Regions from separate parts of the Pseudoalteromonas sp. RB2-MNA-CIBAN-0110 genome, predicted to be linked through region 2. Evidence: predicted binding sites of a transcription regulator. Region 2 holds the regulator's gene; the other holds the start of a gene.
What was found. Region 2 encodes LexA, which represses DNA repair genes until DNA is damaged. Its sites were predicted from a motif close to TACTGTATNNNNATACAGTA; they were not measured.
Positions count from the first base shown of each region.

Region 1 (5,375 bases), on a different contig from region 2:
GCGAAGGCTGAGCCGTCAGATTTACAGTCTGATCCCTTTGGCCGCTCGGGAACCCCTCCAATGCAACGGCGCTGATAATAGCAAATTGCGTATTTAAGTAAAGAAAAAAGCTAAAGAAAATTGAAATAAAGCCGATAAATATCTATCAGTTACCACAATCGGCTAAAGACTATGCAAATAGATGATTTGTTAATCACAGAGAGTCAGTTAAACAGTAGACTCAATAATAGTGTGCATGAAAATCGCCGTGGCGAATTTGCACTATTATTAGCGATGCTGTCACATGACGCACTCGACTTTAGTCAATTTCATTTACCAAAAACTGAAATAGATAATTTAGTTATAGAAGAAGAGGCGTTAAGAAAGCAATTTGGCGCAGGTCCAAAGCAACTTTTAGCCCCTGATGAATATAATATGTTGGTTGGACAATTTAATGCATCATTAATATCTCAAGAAGGAGCGCGCTGCGGTATGACAAGTATTAAGTTAAGACAATGCTTAAGCCCTGAACCACTTGCGATTAGAAATGATGACAAGCATATTCCACTTAATATAATAGATAACTGTGAGCTTGCCGTCAGAAGAAGAATTAAAAGCGAACAAACCCAACTAGCCAATCCTCCTATAGATGCAGCTGCTTTTTACGACAGCCTTAATAATGATGCAATACATCAACCACTTCAGCTCATTGCGGTGTGATATATGATTGTAATAATCACCAGTTAATATATGCTTTACAACGGGTCTGCTTTATATATTTGCTAATAATTGATTTAATGAAAAAAAAGCATCCAAAAATTAAATGCAATTGCTATAATGGCGTCAAATGGTATGACATGAAATGCCATTATCATTAAACCAAGGTAATTAGGAACGTAATGAAGAAAACATTCACGCTAAATCACGAGAAAATCAAATACCCTCGTATGGTTGATGCTGCAAAGCACGAAGTGAAAAAATATTTGAAAAGAGAGCGTAATAAAACGCTACCTGAAGATGCTGACTATTGGGCATTTGACTGTAAGTTTGGTAACACAGCTGAAGATGCGCAAGTTGTGCACGTTGCTGAATTAAGTAACCAAATTGGCGAAATTGAAAAGCAAGGTTTGACCTCTTTCTATGTAGAGATTTTAGCTCGACCTGCTCAACGTCAACAGTTAGATTTAGATGATGACGAATAACACCTAATTTAATTAAGTGTTCGAAGTTTTAAAATGAGCCCAAGTGGCTCATTTTTTGTTTTTATGCATTAAAGATTCACCATAAATCATTTTTATTAGTAACCAATAAGTAGAATTTTACTTTATTAACATTTGCATAACAAAATGTAGTGATATAGGGTGTGTTTAATTAAAAAAACAAAACAGTTGTACCATGCCGATAAATTACTCTGACCACCAATTGAAATTAAGCTTAAAGAGCTCTAAGGTACTTGTCGTTGACGATCAGCTATTAAGCTTAATTGTATTAAAAAAAATATTATCAGAGCATTTTAGTGTAACAACAACGAGCTGTGGTGAGGATGCGATTGAAATTTGTAAACATAATCCGCCAGATATAATACTACTCGATATTAATATGGAAGGAATGAGTGGTATTGAAACATGTCTAAAATTAAAAAATATATCTGAAACACAAGATATCCCCGTTATTTTTGTAACCTCATCTGAAAATCAAGAAGAAGAGTGCTGGGAAGCAGGGGCTGTAGATTTTATAAAGAAACCAACTAACTCGGAAACTTTATATAGAAGAGTGCGCGCCCATATTACGATGAAACTGCAACATGACTTACTCAATCAAAAAGTATTTCTAGATGATTTAACAAAGGTATTCAATCGTCGTTATTTTGATGCGCATTTTTCTAAAATGGAACGAAGCGCCTTACGAGAAAAAGTCGACTATGCACTATTACTCATCGATATAGACTACTTTAAGCAATACAACGATCTTTATGGTCATGTGCAAGGCGATACGGTTTTAAACCTTGTTGCACAAACTATTACTAATAGTTTGCAAAGGCCAACCGATTTTGTTGCGCGTTACGGCGGCGAAGAGTTTGTAGTTGTTCTACCGCATACAAGCACTAAAGGTGCGATTTGTGTTGCTGATAAAATTAAACAAAATGTGGTCGATTTAGGAATATTACACAGATATTCAGAATATGACTTTGTGACTATTAGTATTGGCGGTGCAACCCTACAACCGTACGTAAATAACAAAAACACCTTGCAGATCGCAGATGAAAAAATGTATGAGTCCAAAATGCAAGGTCGTAACCAAGTGTGTTTTTAAGTTTAGCTAGCTAATAAATCACTTTGCCACTTAAAAACACCTTGTAGGTGATAAATATTAAATAAGATTATTTATTACACGCTATGACATTTTTTGTACTTTTTATTGCTACCACATGGGCAGTCATCATTTCTGCCCACTTTAATATCTTCAACAGGATATATAGTGCCATCTAAATAACGCCATTGAGTGTTTTCTTTAATAAACTGCGATTTTTCGTGAAGCTCACAAAATAAGTTTTGATAAAAATATTGGGCTTTAAATTCTACAGTGCCGGTATCTCCATCATGGCTTGACCCAATTACATCAAGATTTATAAATCGACAGCTGTTAGCAAAATCATTGATTTCTTTAACCGGATTTTCAGCTTGTTTTTCTTTTGCGTAGGTTTGATAAACATATTCTGCATTTTTAATAACATAAGCACTGAATCGTGAGCGCATAAGTTGTTCAGGAGAATCAGCTTGCTTAACAGATAAGTGAAGCGGCTCGCAGCAATCGGCATAATTGTGCCCACTGCTGCAAAAACATAATGTGGTATTGAGTGAAGTCATAATAATAATACAAAGTCTAAAACATTAGTTTAACAAGCTTATTGGGCGAGTGATATCTCTGTTGTTTGAGACTTTTTAGTAAAACAGTATAGTTTTGTATTCGTTTTACTTAAATCGAACGATAGATTCGTAAGTAGTTGGTTATTAACTATATCGGTCCAGGTAATTACCGCTGCAAAGTTTCCGTTATGTAATGCAGAATTTAATACATACTCTAAATTTACTAGGTGCTTTTGTCTAATAACAAGTAATTTACTTGTATCAATAGAGCATGAGTCAAGTAAAGCTTTGCTAGGTACATGATCTGGAGCAATTAGTAACGTCCATGCATTAGAGCTATTGTATTGGTGTAATACTTTTAAAAGCTCAAAGGTCGCTGAAATTTCATCTTCAATTTGAATCAAATTCACGCAATCGCTTTGCTCATCTTGTTGGTAACTTTTAACTGTTCTTACGGTAATAGGCTGTAACATAATTTCACTCACTGGGTTTTTATACAGTATTCATATACAGTAGTTTATACAGTGCTTTCGTGCAAGCCTTTTATGCTATTTATTTGTACAGTTATTCAGCTTTTGATCATTGTTTTTATTTTTTTAATTTATAATTCTTTATTAATCAGGTTGTTATAGGGTCGTTTTTGAGAAGGTATTCTAAAAATAAATTTTTGAGCAGTGTCTTCATTTTGGGGTTTTATACTGTATAGGATTATCTTTGTAACCATATACAGTATTTTTTTACACTGCATACAGTACTTCTGCCATAGTTAGCTTATGTGTTTTCACTCGTGCGAGGGATCATATGAGAAAACTGGAGTTGGTGGATTTGTTCGTACAAACTTGCCGCATAACATTGAGCATCTTTAAATCGCTTTGTTTCGATATGTTTGCGTATATCTGTAACCGCTGCAGTGGCAGGGGCGTACCCTTGGCTACTTGCTAAGCTTAACCAAGCTACAGCATGAAATACACTTTGTGGCACGCCTTCACCTTTCACAAAAAATAAACCTAAATAAAACTGTGCTCTATGGTTTCCCGCCATTGCAGCAAGTCGCATCCATTTTGCAGCCAATGGAGCTTGATTATTTTTTAAATAATATAGGGCTTTATTTAACGTACTTTGCTCATCTTTTTTATTATCAACGGGCACAGAGGTGTTTTCGGGTTGAGTAACAAAACCTAAAATATTATCTAGCTGTTGCTCTAAGTCTTGCTCACAAGGTGTTGTTTTAAGCATATTGGTTCATTTATTATTTTAACTACTTTAACAGTTTAGTATATAGCAAGGTAAAATGTCCTGTAAAAGATAATTTTTATGTTAAAATCTCGCCACTTTTTACTATCACAAGTTTATTATGTTCGAAGCCTTATTTAAACTGAGCGAAAATAATTCAACAGTTAAACGCGAATGCGTTGCTGGCCTAACTACCTTTATAACTATGGTATACATTGTATTTGTAAATCCGGCTATGCTTGCAGAGGCTGGGATGGATCAAGGGGCTGCATTTGTAGCGACATGTATAGCAGCTGCGATAGGCTGTTTTATAATGGGTTTATGGGCTAATTATCCATTAGCATTAGCGCCTGGTATGGGGCTAAATGCCTTTTTTACGTATGGTGTCGTATTAGGAATGGGTTATACCTGGCAAGCCGCGTTAGGGGCTGTATTTATGTCGGGTTGTATATTTTTGTTTTTAAGCTTATTTAAAGTCAGAGAGTGGATTATTAATGCCATACCTCTGGTGCTCAAGCGAGCAATCGCAACGGGTATAGGTGCTTTTTTAGCATTAATTGCCCTTAAAAATGCAGGCATTATTGTCTCAAGCCCGGCAACATTAGTGCAGTTGGGCGACATTACTTCTCCAGGACCGTTATTGGCTATATTAAGCTTTTTTGTAATTGCAGCGCTTTTATACCGCGATTTTAAAAGTGGCGTGCTTATTAGTATTTTATTAGTGACTGGCATTGCTTTAAGTTTGGGGCTTGTTGAATATCACGGTGTTATGGCTATGCCACCATCAATAATGCCTACTTTTATGCAGCTAGATTTTGCAGCCGCTTTTGATATATCAATGATGAGTGTTATTTTTGCTTTCTTGTTTGTCGATCTTTTTGATACTTCGGGTACATTAGTTGCGGTAACTCAAAAAGCAGGTTTAGCTGATGAAAAAGGTAACATGCCTCGTTTAGGGCGCGCATTAAGTGCTGACAGCTCAGCAACAATTGCAGGTGCGATGCTAGGTACGTCTACGACTACATCGTATATAGAATCGGTTGCTGGTGTATCTGTTGGCGGACGTACTGGCTTAACAGCTGTAGTTGTAGGCATTTGCTTTTTACTAATGATGTTTTTTGCACCGCTTGCACAAATGGTACCGGCTTATGCTACGGCAGGCGCTATTTTATATGTAGCTGTTCTGATGCTGCAAAATTTAAAGTTTGTAAACTGGGATGATATGACCGATGCAATTCCTGTTACTGTGGTATTACTAATGACACCATTAACGTTTTCGATTGCGCACGGTATTGC
Region 1 covers NZ_JBEOOQ010000071.1:260-5,634, reverse strand. Annotated here, with positions in the region: gene AAEY68_RS20455 (VC2046/SO_2500 family protein) at 172-699, shown strand; gene AAEY68_RS20450 (DUF6172 family protein) at 879-1,181, shown strand; gene AAEY68_RS20445 (GGDEF domain-containing response regulator) at 1,375-2,292, shown strand; gene AAEY68_RS20440 (YchJ family protein) at 2,367-2,846, opposite strand; gene AAEY68_RS20435 (SulA-like leucine-rich domain-containing protein) at 2,885-3,319, opposite strand; gene AAEY68_RS20430 (tetratricopeptide repeat protein) at 3,618-4,082, opposite strand; gene AAEY68_RS20425 (NCS2 family permease) at 4,201-5,375, shown strand, end outside.
Region 1: AAEY68_RS20435 (SulA-like leucine-rich domain-containing protein) is a predicted target of LexA. The motif match lies at 3,342-3,361, and genes of this name have one in related genera.

Region 2 (17,992 bases):
AAAGTTTTACTTTTAGGTTACGGCGAGATGCACCATTTTTTAAAACTTCGTTTATAAGATACTCCATAGCCCAATTGCCATACCGACAACTTAAACTATGCGCATTCTTAAGTTCTACTCCCTTTTGAATTGGTAACATAAAGTGATTCATGCCCCCAACCCCTAGTACTTCATCGTAAACACAAGCCGCGATACACGAACCCAGAACTGTAGAGATTAGCTCATTATTTTTAGAAACATAAAACTCACCCGGAAGCACTTTAGCAACAACGCTACCTCGGCCCGAGTCCCAATATCGTTTAATATGTTCAAAGTTAGGTAATACCGGCCTAAACTCTGCGTGCATTTTGTCCCTTTTGGTACATAGTTTTTCCTAAATTTTTAAATTGCGTATGCTCTTTTCCCATACTTTCTGAGTGACCTAAAAACAAATAACCTTGTTCATTTAATATATTGGCGTAACGCTTAAAAAGCTGATCTTTTGTTTCTTTATCAAAGTAAATAACAACATTACGACATAAAATAAGATCAAATGATCCTTTCATTGGCCAATCTTGCAATAAGTTTAAACGCTTGAATGAAATAGACTCTTTTAGCCTATCTTTAACTTTATAGTTTTCACCGTCTTTACTTTTTAAAAACCAACGCTTAAGTTGCACGTCATCTAAGCCGTTAACATTCGCTGCGGTGTAAATACCCTTTTGTGCTTTTGCCAATACATTAGAATCTAAATCGGTTGCTAGTATTTTTACATCCCAATTGCTCGGAAATGCATTATTTAAAGTCATCGCCAAACTGTAGGGCTCTTCTCCTGTTGAGCAACCTGCAGACCAGATTCTTACTCGCTTACTATTTTTATTTGCCTTTAAGAGAGCAGGTACAAGCTCAGATTTTATAAATTCAAAGTGGTGTATTTCACGAAAAAATGACGTTAAGTTAGTTGTTATTGCATTAATAAAGGCATCAAACTCCTGATCTTTATGGCTATTTAAATACTCTAAATAGGCTTTAAAGTCAGTTAGTTTTCGCTCTCTAATACGTCTTGCTAAGCGTGAATAAACCATCTCTCGCTTATGCTCACCTAATACAATTCCACATGCGCTATAAACTAAACTGGCAATTTCTTTAAAGTCGCGGTCGGTACACAAAAACTCTTTCATTGTTCGCTCTCAATTTAGCCTGCCAAATAATACCTCGCTGTGATTATGTATTCAGCGAGGTATATAAGAAGATTGGTTGTTAAAATTCTTCCCATTCATCAGCAGAGTCTACAAAGTTATCGCCTCTGGGTTTATTACTTACAAAACTGCTTTGCGACTTATGAGATAATTTAGGTGTGCGCATAGTCGGCGAAATCATTGCCATCTCTTGCTGACCTATTGAGAAAAAGTTGAGTAGTTGGCGCATCTCATTAGCTTGCTCAGCCATAGACTCGCCAGCGGCAGAGGCTTGCTCTACTAAGGCGGCATTTTGTTGCGTCATTTCGTCCATTTGTGAGATGGCGGTATTAACTTGTTCAATACCCGCACTTTGTTCTTCAGATGCCTCTGTAATATCAGAAATCATTTGCGTCACTCTTTGTACCGATACAACAATCTCTTTAAGTGTAGCGCCCGACTCATTAACTAATTGAGAGCCATCAGCTACTTTGCCTACACTATCTCTTATTAACTCTTTAATTTCTTTCGCTGCGCCTGCAGAGCGCTGTGCTAAATTACGCACTTCACCTGCAACAACCGCAAAGCCTCGACCTTGTTCACCAGCCCTTGCAGCCTCTACTGCAGCATTAAGCGCTAATAAGTTAGTTTGAAATGCTATTTCGTCAATGACACCAATAATATCTGCAATTTTCTTGCTCGACTCATTAATTGCCGACATGCTCGTAACTGCTCTATTTACAACCTCACCACCTTGAATCGCCTTTTCGCATGTTTCTTCTGCTAAATCGTTTGCCACTTTTGCGTTATCAGCATTTTGGCGAACGGTGCTAGTCATCTCTTCCATGCTCGACGCTGTTTCTTCAAGTGACGAGGCTTGCTCTTCTGTACGTTGGCTTAAATCAGCATTACCTTGAGAGATTTCCTCTGCACCACTGGCTACAAGCGTTGCCGATGAATTAATGCGATTAATCACTTCCGTTAACTTATCTGCCGTAGCATTAGCATCGCGTTTGAGTTTATCAAATGAGCCTTTATATTCTTTTTCAACTCGTTTTGATAAATCACCATTTGCCATCGCATCGAGCATACTGCCCGTGTCAGCAACTGCATCATCAACTATTTTAACTAAGCTATTTAGCCCTTGAGCCAAACGTAAAAAGAATCCTTCCTTGCCTTCTTCCGCGACTCTTGTATCTAATTCGCCATTACCTGCAGCGCTAATAAGTTCGGCTATTTCTTTTTCAAGCGCAACCTCATTGGTCCTATCTTCCCACTCAACAATGGTGCCTAAATGCTTTCCATCTTGGCTAATCCAAGGTGAAGCAATCAAGGTGAAAGTGACACCTGCTAAAAGTAATTCGGCTTTATGAGGCTTATCGAGGTTTTTTAATAAATCGCGCTGATGATTAGGGTGCTTATGAAAATCATCAACACATGTGCCAATTAAATTATCAACAGAAAAGCTTGGTAATACAGTTTGTAATTCTTTTTCGCGGACTTTTAGCATTTGCTGAACACGATCGTTCACAAATACTATATTAAGGTCTTCATCAGCAATCATTACGTTCGCTTGGCAAACTTTAAGCGCATTTGCTAAATCGGCTGCTTTGCGAGATGCTTTTTCAAGCTCTTTTTGTTCAGTAATATCAGATGCGTATTTAATCACTTTAAACGGCTTGCCGTTCATATCATAAATTGGGTTATAAGATGCTTGAATCCAAACCTCCTGACCCTGCTTCCCTATTCTTAAATATTCCCCTGAATCAAATTCACCACGACCTAGTTTGGCCCAAAATTCTTTATATTCGATACTATTTGCATGTTCGGGTTCAATAAAAAGCCTATGGTGCTGACCTTTAATCTCGCTAAGTTGATAACCAAGTGCATTTAAAAAGTTATCATTGGCATCAATAATAGTGCCATCTAAATTAAACTCGATAACCGCTTGAGATTTACTTATAGCACTAATTTGCCCTGAGGCTTCTGCTGCTATTAACTTTTGCTCGGTCACGTCGGTGGCAAATTTAACTACTTTTAATACTTGCCCTTGCTCATCAACAATTGGGTTATAAGTTGCTTGGATCCATACCTCAGCTCCACCTTTTGCATTCCGCTTAAACTCATCTGAGATAAACTCGCCATTACGCAGGCGTTGCCAAAAGTTCTTATAATCGTTGCCCTGAGCTTCATCTGGGTCAACAAACATAGAGTGATGCTGGCCTTGAACCTCTTCAAGACGATAGCCCATCGCGTTTAGAAAATTCATATTTGCAGTAATTATTTTTCCGTTAGGTTCAAACTCAATCACCGCTAATGATTTATTCAATGCGTCTACAATTAAATCATTACTTGATTTTGACTGCTTTGGATTACTAAACCATCCCATGCTCATCACCACCTTTAAGTTTATTATTCATTTAGTTTCTGTTTGCTAAATATTCATTGTTTTTTGCAGGTCAATTAGCGCTACCATTTTTTCACCAACATTCACCAACCCAGCTACATATTCACAATTATTCGACTCAGATAAACTAGGAACCGCTTTCGCATCTTGCTCCGCAATACTGTAAACATCAGAAACGGCATCAACAGCAACACCTATAATTTTGCTACCTAGTTCAAATTCTATTTTGACAACGATAACCACCGTTAATGGCCCATAGTCGACACTTGGTAATCCAAAGCGCAACCGTAAATCAATAATTGGCACTATTGTTCCACGTAAATTAATAACGCCTTTTACAAATTCAGGCGCATTGGGCAATACTGTAATTTCTTCCCAACTGCGAATTTCTTGTACTGTTAAAATATCAACGCCGTATTCTTCATCAGCCATAATAAAAGTTAAAAACTGTTTTACACCTTGCTGTTGCTGAAGATTTAATTGATTACTTAACTGGCTTTGCTCTGAGCTCATAACGCCTCCAAAGTGGCTTGCGTTTCAATAGTTAGTTCTTGGCTACCTGGTTTTTTTAAACCTGAGAGCTTTATTAAGCCGCTAATGTCCACAATCAGCGATACACGCCCATCGCCTAAAATAGTGGCTCCCGATACGCCATCAACTTTATGATAGTTAGCCTCTAAACTTTTAATAACAACCTGTTGTTGAGACAGTAAATCATCAACTAATAAACCCACCTTTTGGTTATCTGTTTCTACAACAACAAGCAGCGTTTTATCGAGTGATTCAATGGCATTTTTATGATTAAAAATATCGTAGAGCCTTAAAATAGGAATGTATTCGTCCCGAAGTCTCAATACATCAAGGTTTTTACCCACTCGACTCACTTTAGCAATATCAATTTGCAGAGATTCCACAATAGAAATGAGCGGGATAATATAAGTATGCTGAGCCACCTTAACTAATTGCCCATCTAAAATAGCGAGAGTAAGTGGTAATCTAATAGTAAATGTAGAACCAACACCGGGCGCTGAGGTTACTTCCACTGAGCCATTTAATGATTGAATATTTCGCTTAACTACATCCATCCCAACTCCACGACCAGATAAGTCACTTACCTCATCTACTGTCGAAAAGCCGGGCATAAAAATAAGCTCATTTATTTCATCGTCACTGAGATGGTTATCAGCTGAGATTAATTCGTTAGTGATGGCTTTTTCTTTTATTTTTTTTGTATTTAACCCCTGCCCATCATCCATTATTTCAATAACAATGTTTCCACCCTGATGAAACGCATTTAAGGTTACTGTGCCAACGGGATCTTTACCTGCCGCCAGTCTTTGCTCAACAGTCTCTAATCCATGATCAAGTGAGTTCCTCACTAAATGCACCATAGGATCGGATATTTTTTCCATTACTGTTTTATCAAGCTCGGTTTGCTCTCCAATCAACTTTAGCTCAACCTGCTTATTTAGTTTTTGCGCTATATCTCGCACTAATCGAGGAAAACGACTAAATACAAAGTTTATTGGCAGCATACGAATGCGCATCACATTTTCTTGTAAATCACGCGTATTATGGGCAAGTTGCGCTAGGCCTTCTTGTAGTAAAGTAATTGTGGCTGGTGTGATTTCTTGTTCGCTGAGTTGATTTAGCATCGCTTGTGTAATAACAAGTTCGCCAACCATGTTTATTAACGAATCAACTTTATCAATACCAACTCGAATGGAGGTAGACTCTGGTGTACTTGCAGGTTTTTTATCTTTATTAGCAGCGGGTTGCTTTGGCTTACTAGGTAGCTCAGCTACTTTTATTAAATCGGATGTTTCAAGCTCAACAGCTTTAGATATCTCACCTTGATTAGGTTGTATTTGCTCATCATTGCCAAATAAGCCTCCGCATAATTCAATTTTTATGTCGGCATCGTCTTCTACCCATTCAAATACTTCTTTTATGGCTTTTTCATCATGGCTAGTATCTAAAAAAAAGCGCCAATGTAAAAAGCATTCATCACTGCTCAAATCTGTAATTTCTGGAACTTCATCGTAAAATACTGTGGTTTCTAACTCACCTAGCTCTTCGAGCTCACTGATCATATACAGTGGCTCGTTTCCTGTTTTAAATAAATGATGATGGGGTTTAAAGTCTATTTGATAGGTGTTACTACTTGTTTGCTCGCCAAAGCTTTGAGGTTTATTTTCTTGTGTTTCGTTTTTCATTCCAAGTACATGTTCAAATTGTACTTTTAACAAATCTGCCTCAGTTAAATCTGGCTCTTGCTCACCTTGAAGTGCAGCAAGTAAAGCGCGCAAGCAATCCACAGCTTTGAGTAATAAATTGACATGCTCGGTACTAAGCTCTCGTTCACCTTGGCGAATTTGATCCAGTAGTGTTTCAAGTACATGAGTAAAGTCAGCAACGGAGCTAAAGCCAAAAGTGCCACTGCCTCCTTTTATTGAGTGAGCAGCTCTAAAAATAGTGTTGATAGTTTCTAAATCTTCCTCACCTGGCACTAAGTTTAATAGCTCAGCCTCCATGGTATCTAGGCCTTCAAAACTCTCTTCAAAGAAAACTTCAAAAAATTGACTTAAATCTATACTCACACTGCGCTCCTTAGCGAATAACTTTTTTAATTACCGCTAGTAGCTGATCGGGATTAAATGGTTTTACAATCCAGCCTGTTGCACCAGCAGCTTTACCCTCTATCTTTTTTTCTAAGCCCGACTCTGTAGTAAGCATTAGTAATGGTGTAAATTTATAACTCGGTAAAGTACGCAGCTCTCGTATTAATGTAATTCCATCCATTATTGGCATGTTTACATCTGAGATCACGGCATCAAAATCTTGTTGCTTGGCAATAGCGAGAGCTTCACTGCCATCCTTAGCTTCGGTTACATCAAACCCGGCAGTTTTTAATGTAAAGCTCACCATTTGACGCATCGATGCTGAATCATCAACCGCTAAAATTCTTTTCATATATACCCCTAACTTTTACTTTCGGTTGTTAAGTATTGGCTTAAGCCAAGTTTATTAATTGTATGCGTTAAGGCCTTGCTACTGCCTACCCATATTATTTTGTGCTGTATAGTAAGTAGGTGTTTTTGTAAGGCGCATAAAAGTTGAATTGAGGCAGTATCAGCAGAAATCACATCGTTAATATCAAGACAGATATCATCGTTGCTATTGAGTTCGTGTAGTAAGTCTTGATGTAGTGTTTCAACTTGCGTAATAGCAAGTTCGCTCGGAAGTTTTAGCATTTAGTAAGTGCATTCCCTGTCAATTCAATTCATAACAAAAGCTTAGCCCTAGTTATTAAAATTGCCATAAAATGCTTAATTAAATTTAACCTGTCGTTAAAATACAAAAAAAGGAGCCTAAAGCTCCTTTAAAATTGGTAAAAAGTAAAAAACTAGTTTTTATAGTAATCAGCTATTTTTTTAAACTCTTCAGTTAAAGTCGTCGCATTAATTAATGGCACACTACCTTGTTTAAATTCTGGTTTAAAAATAGCTCTAACGGCTCCATTTTGATCAACCATAGCGACCGAGGCACTATGATCAACAGCATATTCTGATTCACTACTATCGCTAATGGCGTAAATTAAACCAAGCTCTCGAACAACAGGAAAAAGGTGTTTATGTTCCCCTGATACAGCTAAAAAGTCTGGGTTAAAGTAATCTATATATTGCTTTCGTTTAGCTGGTGTATCGCGTTTTGGATCAACCGATAAAAACCAAATTTGCAGCGGATAATCTGCTTGTAAGTTTTTATAAACAGCATTTAACTTAGCAAGTGTTAATGGACAAATATCTGGACAGCTTGTATAGCCTAAAAATACTAAATTCCACTGTCCTACAAATTGTTGCTTAGTCACTAATTCGCCGCGCTGATCGTTTAGCGTAAAATCAGACAATGGCTTTGCATTTTCGTAAACTAATGCATCTACATCTGGTGGACTATTTTCATTTGAACATGCTGATAAAAACAAAACTAAAACAACGATTAATCCAAGCCATAACTGCTTCATAAAGGGAGCCATTTATCTATAAATAAGATTACAAAGAGTACCATTAAATGAATAATCGAAAAACGAAATAAGTCCATTGCAGTCTCATCATTTCCAGCAATTTTTAATTTGACGGCTTTATATATAAACACTGCATTTAATACACATGCACCTATCAAATAGATTAATCCAGACATACCAATTAAATAAGGCAATACGCAAACTACAGCGAGTAAAACAGAGTAAGCAACGACGCACGTTTTACAAAAGTCGATTCCATGGGTTACTGGTAACATAGGGATTTTAGCGCGTTCGTAATCACTTTTTCGTGCTATAGCCAGCGCCCAAAAGTGTGGCGGAGTCCAGGTAAATATTATCATTACAAGTAACCAAGGGGCTGCTGCCATTTGGTTTGTTTCTGACACCCAACCTAATAATGGAGGCATTGCGCCAGCCAACCCACCTATAACAATATTTTGCGGTGTAGCACGCTTTAAAAATGATGTATAAACAAATGCATAACCTACCAATGCAAATAACGTTAATATAGCGGTTAAGGTATTAGCCCACACCATTAGCATAATAAAACCAGCAACCCCAATAACAGCTGCAAAACTAAGCGCATGTGTTTTACTTAAACGCCCTTTAGCCACAGGGCGATGACGAGTCCGTGCCATTTTTGAGTCTATCTCGCTATCAACCACATGATTAATAACCGCTGCAGCAGCAGAAAGTAGCCCTATACCTAACAAGCTAATAAACTGTACGACCATACCGCGCCCTACATCGGGAGCCAGCGCTAAACCAACCCAAGCTGTTAGCACCAACATAGCTACCACTTTAAATTTACTAATTGCTAAGTAGTCTTGCAGCAAACTATGAGTACGCGAAATTAGCGATTGAGTATTAACGGGTAGCAGTATTTTTTTATCTATTATAAGTGCCATCATATTTCCCCTTTATGTGCGTGATTTTAGGTAATAACACAACCTAACCATGCTTAATAACAGTATGGCTGCCATCAAGTTATGCGCCAGTGCAACTCCCAACGGAATATGCCAATGTACTAAAATAAGCCCTAAGCTAATTTGGCAAAGCAAAACAAGTAATACACTCACAACGCAATTTTTAATTTTTTTAGAGTGCGCTTGGCTGTATATTTTCCACATAATTAACGCCAGAACAATGCAAGTAACGAGTGCCCAAATGCGATGTAATAAATGAATAGACATACGCGCTTGCTGCGATAACACACCAAACTCATAATTACTGTGCTCAAGTGGTAATTGAAATACGCTACTCAATGAAAACGGTTGTGCGTAATTACACAATGGCAAACCACTACAATGTGGAGCGGCGTAATTTGCAGCCAGCCAACCACCAAGTGCAATTTGGATAATTAATACACTGAGCGCTACTAAACTTAAACCGAAATAGCGTTTTGCGCCGCTATCGCCACCCATAATAGGTTTTGCGGTTAGCCGTAAATATAAAAGCGTTATAAGTGACAAAATACTAAAGCCACCTAATAAGTGGCCCATTACAATAAGCGGCTGAAGGTTCATGGTTACTGTCCACATACCAAGGGCAGCCTGAAACACCACTAGTAGAAGTAAAGCCAAAGGCAATTTAACTGGCGTAGTTGGATATTGGCGTTTTAAAAAAGCCAACACAAATAAACCTAAAATAAGTAAGCCTAAAGCACCTGCAAAGTAGCGATGAATCATTTCTTTCCACGCTTTTGCGGTTTCGAACATCATATCGGGGTAGCTTTGAGTTGCTAAGGCTATGTCAGCCTCATGCTTAGGTACCGTTAAAAAACCATAACAACCAGGCCAATCGGGGCACCCTAAACCTGCATCACTTAAGCGGGTGTACGCACCTAAAGCAACTACAATCAAAGCGAGTAATCCTGTTATTAATACTAAGTTTTTATAATTTTTATACATCAGATACTCCAACTTAAGCTCAACTTAGTTAGCTAGAACGAGAATAGTTAAGTAATTTTTTTAGATCTTTTAATAACCCTTTTTGTACTAAACGGTTTTCTTGTGGCTCGACCTTAAAGGGGTATTCAAGTACCACTAACCCCATATGATCAATCAAATACAAACTTGCAGGATTTAAACTCTGTTGCTCGGTAATAATTTTCCATGGTAGATTTTTATTGTCAGGGCTTCCCATTACAGCCATATCAACCTTGCCTTGGTTTTTACCAAGTGCCACATATAAATTATTAAGTGCATTGAGTTGTTCGCTGCATGGGGTGTTACATTCGTTTGAATAATTAAGTGCGATAGTCCATTGCTTGGGATTATTTTGCGGCCAATTTTTAAGTTTTATTTCTTGGCTTAAAAACTCGCCATTATTAGTAATTGCAGTAGGCAACCAATCAAACTTTAATGCGCCATATGCCAAAATTAATGGGATAGCGCAGCAGCCCACAAACAACACAAGGGGGTTATTTTTCATTATGTGTCCTTTTTTTACTCGCAAAAATAGCCACAACAGCACATGCAATAGCAATTAAAAACCATTGCACAGCGTAGGCATTATGCTTTTGAGGGCTCATAACAACTGCCTCATAATGAGGTGTTGCAATCTCATCACCAGTACCTTGTCTGTAAGCCATAAAATTAATTAATGATTGCTGGCTTTGAGTGCTCAGCATATTCAAGTCGATAGATTGGATTCTTGTAGGTAAGTCGTTATTTGTAGTTTTATCTTCAAGCGTAAAGCTACTTAGGTTATTTTCTTTTATTTGCGCTTTAAGAATAAAAACACCTGTAGGCAGAGTAACCTTTGGCAGTGTATCTCTAGATATAGGCGCTTTTACCCATCCTAAATTAACTAAAATCACTTTTTCTTCGCTGGCTGGCTTTAGTAAAGCAAGTAGGTCGTACCCTACTTGTCCGTTATAAACTTGATTATCTAAAAGCCAATATTGGTTTTGTACAAACCGCCCTTTTAACTCAACCAATACACCTGTTTTGTTCCAGCTATCAGGCAGGTTATGTAATTGAGACCAACTCATCACACCACGAGTATGTTGCTTAGCAATAGCGGTTAGTTGCTGCTGTTTTTGCTCACCCCGCTCCAACTGCCAAAATCCTAGTCGCACACACACAAGTACAACAACCACAACCATACAAAGTGTGATTAGTGAACTAAGCTTTTGTTTGTGCCATAAAACTAACTGCATAAAGGGTCAACTCAGTGATTATTAAAATTATTATCGTACTGTTGTTAATATTTATACTTTTTAACTTATTTAGAGCATTGTTTATTATGGTGTCAGGGAAAACTGGGGGACGACCTATGTCTCACTTTTTAGGTCGTCGCGTATTGTTTTCGGTCGTTGTTTTAGTTGTTGTTATTGCAGCGCTTAAACTTGGTTTTATTAAAGCAAATAATTCGCCAATAAACGCTACAGCACATATACAAATACAAACAAACACAGCCACACCACATCAACAAAGTGCCAATACCAAGCAGCTGCTTGAAAAGCAAAATGCTTATCTTTAGTAAAGTGCCCTTTTAATATCCGTAAAAATATTACAAATAAAAGTACGGTTCCTAACGTTACATGCATGCCATGAAAACCAGTCAATAAAAAGAACGTATTACCGTAAATGCCCGCATCTAGCGTTAGGTTAAGGTCATTATATGCATGCATGTACTCCTCAACTTGCAGCCCTAAAAAGCAAACGCCCAATAAAATAGTAGCGCCTAAAAAAACTTTAAGTGGAGTGCGTTTATTGTTTTCCATCGCTACGTGGGCAAAATGTAAAGTAACTGAGGAAGTAAGCAGTATTAAGGTATTTATAAGCGGTAAGCCTTGCCAGCCCATAGCTTGAGTAGTTTCACCAGCAGGTGTTGAAACTAGCGGCCAAACAGCTTCGAAAGTTGGCCATAAAACCTCGTTAGTCATTGCATTATTGCCTGCGCCTCCAAGCCAAGGTACCGACAATACGCGTGCATAAAAAAGCGCACCAAAAAAGGCCATAAAAAACATAACTTCAGAAAAAATAAACCAGCTCATACCTTGTCTAAAAGAGCGATCCATTTGTGCTGAGTACAAACCTTGGTCCGATTCATTAATTACATTTTTAAACCAGCTAAACAACATATACACAAGTACAGCAATACCGGCATAAAGCAGATAAACCCCGCTACCACCTTCTTTACCTACACTCATAACAGTCAAGCCTGCCCCTACTGCAATAAAAAACAATGCAACAGCACCTACAATAGGCCATGGGCTTTGCTCAGGTACGTAATAATGCTCATATTCTTGATTCATTTTATTTACTCCTAGTTTCACACTAGTTTAAAAAGCTAGTTGTTACTTGCCACCAGCTGTTCACTAATATCAAATACGGTATAAGATAAAGTTAATTCTTCAATATCGCTCGGCAGTGCGGTATCAACATAAAAAAGTAATTTAAATTCAAGTTCTTCCCCTGCTTTTAGAGGTTGCTGATCAAAGCAAAAACAGGCTATTTTGTGTAAATACTTTGCCGCTTTACCTGGCGAGACTGATGGTACAGCCTGCATTACTTTATCTAGGTTGCTGTTATTTTTAGCACTAAACATTACTTCACGCATTGCACCGGGTTTTACCACTACACTGTATTCTTTTGATTTAACTTCAAACGGTGCACCACTTTGTGCGTGAGTAGTAAAGCTAACGCCGACTTCTCGGTTTTGTACTATTTGTGTACTTTGCTCTGCTTGCTCAAGCGAAGGTTTTCCATTAAGCCCTGTTACATCACAAAACACGTCATACAAAGGTACTAAAGCAAAGGCAAAGGCAAACATGCCTATGCAAATAAGTACCAAACGTTTGAGTAGCGGTGCGTGTGTCATTACTTAATTACCGGCGGCGTAGAAAAAGTATGATATGGCGCTGGAGAGTCAACTTCCCACTCAAGCCCTTCTGCCCCTTCCCATACTTTTGCAGGCACTTTATCACCGCCACGCGCGCATTTAATTACCACAGCTACAAACAACAATTGCGATAAACCAAAGGCAAATCCACCAATACTTATGATTGCGTTAAAGTCGGCAAATTGAAGTGCATAATCGGGAATTCGACGCGGCATACCGGCAAGCCCTACAAAATGCATAGGAAAAAACAGTACGTTCACACTCACCAGCGATAGCCAAAAATGCCATTTAGCTAGCGTGATATTAAACATGTTGCCTGTCCATTTGGGTAGCCAATAATAAGCACCTGCCATTATCGAAAACACAGCCCCTGTTACTAATACATAATGAAAATGCGCCACTACAAAATAAGTATCGTGGTACTGAAAGTCAGCAGGTGTAATTGCCAGCATCAAACCCGAAAAGCCACCTAAGGTAAACAGCACAATAAACGCAATACTAAAAAGCATTGGCACTTCAAAAGTTATTGAGCCTTTCCACATTGTGGCAACCCAATTAAATACTTTTACTCCTGTAGGTACCGATATAAGCATGGTCGCGTACATAAAAAACAACTCGCCAGCGACCGGCATCCCAGTGGTAAACATATGATGAGCCCATACAATAAAGCTCAATAGTGCTATGGAGGATGTGGCGTATACCATTGAGGCATAGCCAAAAAGTTTTTTACGAGAAAAGGTAGGTATTATTGTAGATATAATGCCAAAGGCAGGAAGAATCATTATGTATACTTCGGGATGACCAAAAAACCAAAAAATGTGTTGGAACATCACCGGGTCGCCACCGCCTGCGGCATCAAAAAAGCTGGTCGCAAAATACTTATCGGTAAGTACCATAGTGACAGCTCCTGCAAGCACTGGCATTACCGCTATTAATAAAAAGGCAGTAATTAACCACGTCCATACAAATAAGGGCAACTTCATCCATGTCATGCCTGGGGCACGTAAGTTCACTATGGTTACAATCACATTGATTGCGCCCATTATTGAACTAATCCCCATAATATGTACGGCAAATACAAACAATGCAGTATTATCATTACTGTATGTTGTAGACAGTGGTGCATAAAAAGTCCAACCAAATGCAGGACCCCCACCAGGCATAAATAACGATGCCAATAGGATTAAAAACGCAAACGGTAAAATCCAAAAGCTCCAGTTATTCATTCTTGGCAATGCCATATCTGGCGCGCCAATCATGAGTGGTATCATCCAGTTAGCAAGGCCTGTAAAGGCCGGCATAACCGCACCAAACACCATAATTAAACCATGCACTGTGGTCATTTGATTAAAAAAGTGAGGATCGACCAACTGTAAACCTGGTTGAAATAATTCAGCTCTGATCACCATGGCCATTCCACCACCAATTAAGAACATGGTCAGCGAAAAAATTAAATATAAACTACCTATATCTTTATGATTAGTTGTGTAAAGCCAGCGTTTAAAACCTTTAGCTGGGTGATGAGCATGATGAGCTTCATTGGCGTTAGATTGTTCTACTATGCTACTCATTAGTTCGCCTCCACTTTGGCATCAAGTGCTGCCTGTATTTGACTCGGTTGAATAACATCACCCGTATCATTACCCCACGCATTACGTTTATAAGTAATAACCGCTGCTAATTGCTTTATAGATAACTGTTTGGCAAATGCTTGCATTGCCGTACCGGGTCGCCCATGGATAACTACATCAATGTGATCTTTTATATCGCCAAGCACTATAGGGCTGCCTTTAAGTGCAGGAAATACACCCGGTAACCCCATGCCAGTAGGCTGATGACATGCAGCACAATTGGCCATATATACTTGTTCGCCTAAAGTCATTAATTCTTCTTTTGGGAGGGTTTTATCAAGTAATGCGGCATCTGCTAATGCTGCTTTTTGTTTAGCTTGCTTTGCATCTGCAAGCCACGTTTTAAAATCAGCCTCAGATTTAGCGACCACCACAACGGGCATAAAGCCATGATCTTTACCACACAACTCAGCACATTGGCCTCGGTAAGTACCTTCTTCGTTTATGTTCGTCCATGTTTCGTTTATAAAGCCGGGATTCGCATCTTTTTTAACTGCAAAATCAGGTACCCACCAAGAGTGAATAACATCGTCAGAAGTCATTAAAAATCGTACTTTTTGATTTATTGGCAGTACGAGAGGTTTATCAACCTCAAGTAAGTAGTTAGGATTTTTATCTGCAAGATTCGCTATTTCATCTTGCGGGGTAGATAAAATAGAGTAGAACTCTACATCTTCACCCATATATTCATAATGCCATTTCCATTGCGAGCCTGTAATTTTAATAGTGAGATCAGCTTTGCTGGCATCTTCCATTGCAATTAGGGTTTTAGTGGCTGGTACTGCCATAGCAATTAAAATAACAAACGGGATTGCAGTCCAAAGTATTTCTACTTTAGTGCTTTCGTGAAATTGGGCAGGTACAGCCCCTTTAGATTTACGGTGATGAATAAGTGCCCAAAACATAATTGCGAACACTATCACCCCAATCACACAACATATTATAAATATGGTCATGTGCAGCTGATATACATTATTGCTTATATCGGTTACGCCTTTGCGCATATTGTATTGGCTGTTAGCCAAAACTGGGTGCGAAAAAACACATAATATAAGCCACAAGGTAGAGGTCAGTTTACCCATGTGACGGCTCCTTTGATGCTATTGCGAATGCAAAGCGAAGAGGCATACGGCTTAAACGCCAATTCGTTATTTTTATTTTTTTAGTCAATCTCATTTAATATTGATTGGTTTTGCTGCGCCAACAACGGGTTTGTGTATATTGTGTGTTCTCAAAACTAAAAAGCTGTGAGTTATTATTAGCTCAGCACATTAATAATTAGCTAAAAAATGAACAACAAGCAAGTTTTAGTATAAAAAACAATCAGGTGATATTGAGTAATTAATAAAAAATCAGTAACCAACTAGGTAACAGTAAGTTCAAAAGATGAGCAAAACAAAGGGGTTTAACGCATTCGAAGGGGGAAAATATAAGTGCAAAAAAGTTTACAGCTTAAATTGTCAGTGAGCTATTTATGCCCTATTTTTAGTGCGAATTTAAAACAAAAAATGCGTACTAATTAGTACGCATTTATAAAACTGCTTGTTTAAAAGCTATTTTTAAAGTCACATCCAATCAGCGTTTCTTATAACGCCAACGGCTAAGCCTTCAATATTAAAAGACTCATTTTCAAGATCTACTTCAATAGATTCAAAATCGTCGTTTTCAGCATGAAGTAATACTTTACGACCCGCTTTCTCAAGACGTTTTACAGTTACGTCTTCGTCTAGGCGGGCAACAACAACTTGCCCGTTTTCAGCGGTTTGAGTACGATGTACAGCAAGTAAATCACCATCCATAATACCAATATCTTTCATGCTCATACCGTTAACGCGTAGTAAAAAATCTGCAGCCGGTTTAAACATTAATGGATCGATTTTGCAGTGACTTTCAACGTGCTCTTGCGCCAAAATAGGTGAACCAGCAGCAACACGCCCTATAAGCGGTAAACCTAATTGTTCTGGCTCTTCTTCTTCAATTAACTGAATACCACGGCTTGCACCTGGTTTCATTTTAATTGCGCCTTTTTTAGCAAGTGCTTTTAAATGTTCTTCAGCAGCATTGGCACTTTTAAAACCTAATGTTTGCGCTATTTCAGCACGTGTAGGAGGCATACCAGTGTCTTTAATAAAAACTTTAATTAGTTCGAGTATTTGAGCTTGGCGGTTCGTTAATGGTCGCATACAACTGGTTTTCCATACAGTATATTTAACTGTGAGTATATACAGTTAAATAAAAATCGCAAATTTAAATTAAGCCTTAAAATAGCCAAAGTAATTTCACTTGTGTACATTTTAGGGATATAACTAAAGCTAGGTTTATAAATGATTAAAAAAGCAAAGGAGTCATTATGAGTATTTGGTACCAGCCCATCACTTTAGAGCTGTGCAAGCAGTTAGAACAAGGCATTGATGGCCAAGGAACATTAATGAAAACCATGGGAATAGAAGTCACTGAAATTGGTGATGATTACTTAGTAGCCACTATGCCGGCAATTCCTGAGCATCATAACCCAATGGGAATGGTTCACGGCGGTGCTAACGTTGTACTTGCCGAAACAGTTGCCAGCTATGCAGCTAACTTTGTTGTCGATTTTACAAAATTTTACTGCGTGGGGCAGGAAATTAGCGCAAGTCATTTAAAAGCATCTCGCAACGGCACTTTAACAGCAACGGCAAGAGCGTTTCATATTGGCAAACGTAGTTCAGTGTGGGAAATAAAAATTACAAATAGCCGCAATGAGCTGTGCTGCGTATCAAAAATGACCGCAGCAGTCGTAGAGCGAAGGTAGTTACTTTTCGATTGGGTAAATTGTAATTTCCATACCCGCACCAATCGCAGATATACGTAGTAATGTATCTGCATCTAAGGCTTGATTAAAGCACTTAGGGGAAGTGCCTGATTCAAAACCAATATCAAACGTTCTACGTGAACAGCTTAACCATTGCTTTAGCGCGTTACGCGAACACGATTCAATAAGCTCACATATATGGTTTATTGCTTTGTCAGGCGTGTTTACTACACCTGTTGCTTCAATACGCGCTAATTGACGGTATTCGTCTTTGTCATAATGTAAAATCGTCGCGACTTTTTTCAAGTCTGCCACTAGCAAACTAATATCTTGCTTTGATTCAAGCTCAAGATCTACATTTAAAAATTGAATTTCCGACATCGTTTCGTATTTATCCTCTAATAATTTCATTGCAAACTTTAACGCAGTTTTACCGTTATACCAAATCAACTATGCTCTATTAACCACTTTATATAGATATTTCGCAGCTTTTAAGTATTTTTTAGCGTTTAAAGCTAGCTGGATATCAAACACTCAGCTCAATTAAACAAATAAGTCATGTTAGCAATTTAAGTGTAATCTTTTTTATTTTTAAATGATTACAGTAAGCTATAGTTTAAACTGCGACAAAATGTCGCAGTAACTAATCCCATTAATGTAATAAACTAGCCTCTAAAAATAATAAGACTAAAACATGAATAAAAAAATATTTAAGTATGCTCGCAAGTTACATAAATGGCTCGGTTATTTGCTCACATTACAAATTTTAGCTTGGCTATTAGGCGGTTTAGTCATGAGCGCTATTCCTCTTGATAAAGTTCATGGGGAGCATCTTGCAACACGTACTCTTAATAACCCATTTACGCAGGCTGATTATGTTGCCTCCCTTAACGATATTGCATCTCAGGTGGTTAATCCAACACAAATAATTTTTGAGAACTTTTTAACCACACCTATAATTACAGTAATAAATAAAGATGAACAGCAAAGCTTTAACGGTATAACAGGCCGGCCTTTTGAGCCGCCAACTAAAATACAAATTACCGCAAATGCTAAAGCACACTTACTTATTGATGCTCAAGTGACAAGCGCTGTACTGCTAAAGCAAGGTAT
Region 2 covers NZ_JBEOOQ010000043.1:12,715-30,706, reverse strand. Annotated here, with positions in the region: gene cheD (chemoreceptor glutamine deamidase CheD) at 1-346, opposite strand, end outside; gene AAEY68_RS17640 (CheR family methyltransferase) at 330-1,160, opposite strand; gene AAEY68_RS17635 (methyl-accepting chemotaxis protein) at 1,240-3,546, opposite strand; gene AAEY68_RS17630 (chemotaxis protein CheW) at 3,592-4,077, opposite strand; gene AAEY68_RS17625 (chemotaxis protein CheA) at 4,074-6,164, opposite strand; gene AAEY68_RS17620 (response regulator) at 6,175-6,537, opposite strand; gene AAEY68_RS17615 (STAS domain-containing protein) at 6,546-6,818, opposite strand; gene AAEY68_RS17610 (SCO family protein) at 6,971-7,588, opposite strand; gene cyoE (heme o synthase) at 7,585-8,514, opposite strand; gene AAEY68_RS17600 (COX15/CtaA family protein) at 8,527-9,516, opposite strand; gene AAEY68_RS17595 (hypothetical protein) at 9,545-10,039, opposite strand; gene AAEY68_RS17590 (SURF1 family protein) at 10,029-10,769, opposite strand; gene AAEY68_RS17585 (DUF2909 family protein) at 10,784-11,092, shown strand; gene AAEY68_RS17580 (cytochrome c oxidase subunit 3) at 10,995-11,870, opposite strand; gene AAEY68_RS17575 (cytochrome c oxidase assembly protein) at 11,906-12,436, opposite strand; gene ctaD (cytochrome c oxidase subunit I) at 12,436-14,028, opposite strand; gene coxB (cytochrome c oxidase subunit II) at 14,028-15,170, opposite strand; gene lexA (transcriptional repressor LexA) at 15,654-16,271, opposite strand; gene AAEY68_RS17555 (PaaI family thioesterase) at 16,439-16,879, shown strand; gene AAEY68_RS17550 (hypothetical protein) at 16,880-17,260, opposite strand; gene AAEY68_RS17545 (membrane protein) at 17,574-17,992, shown strand, end outside.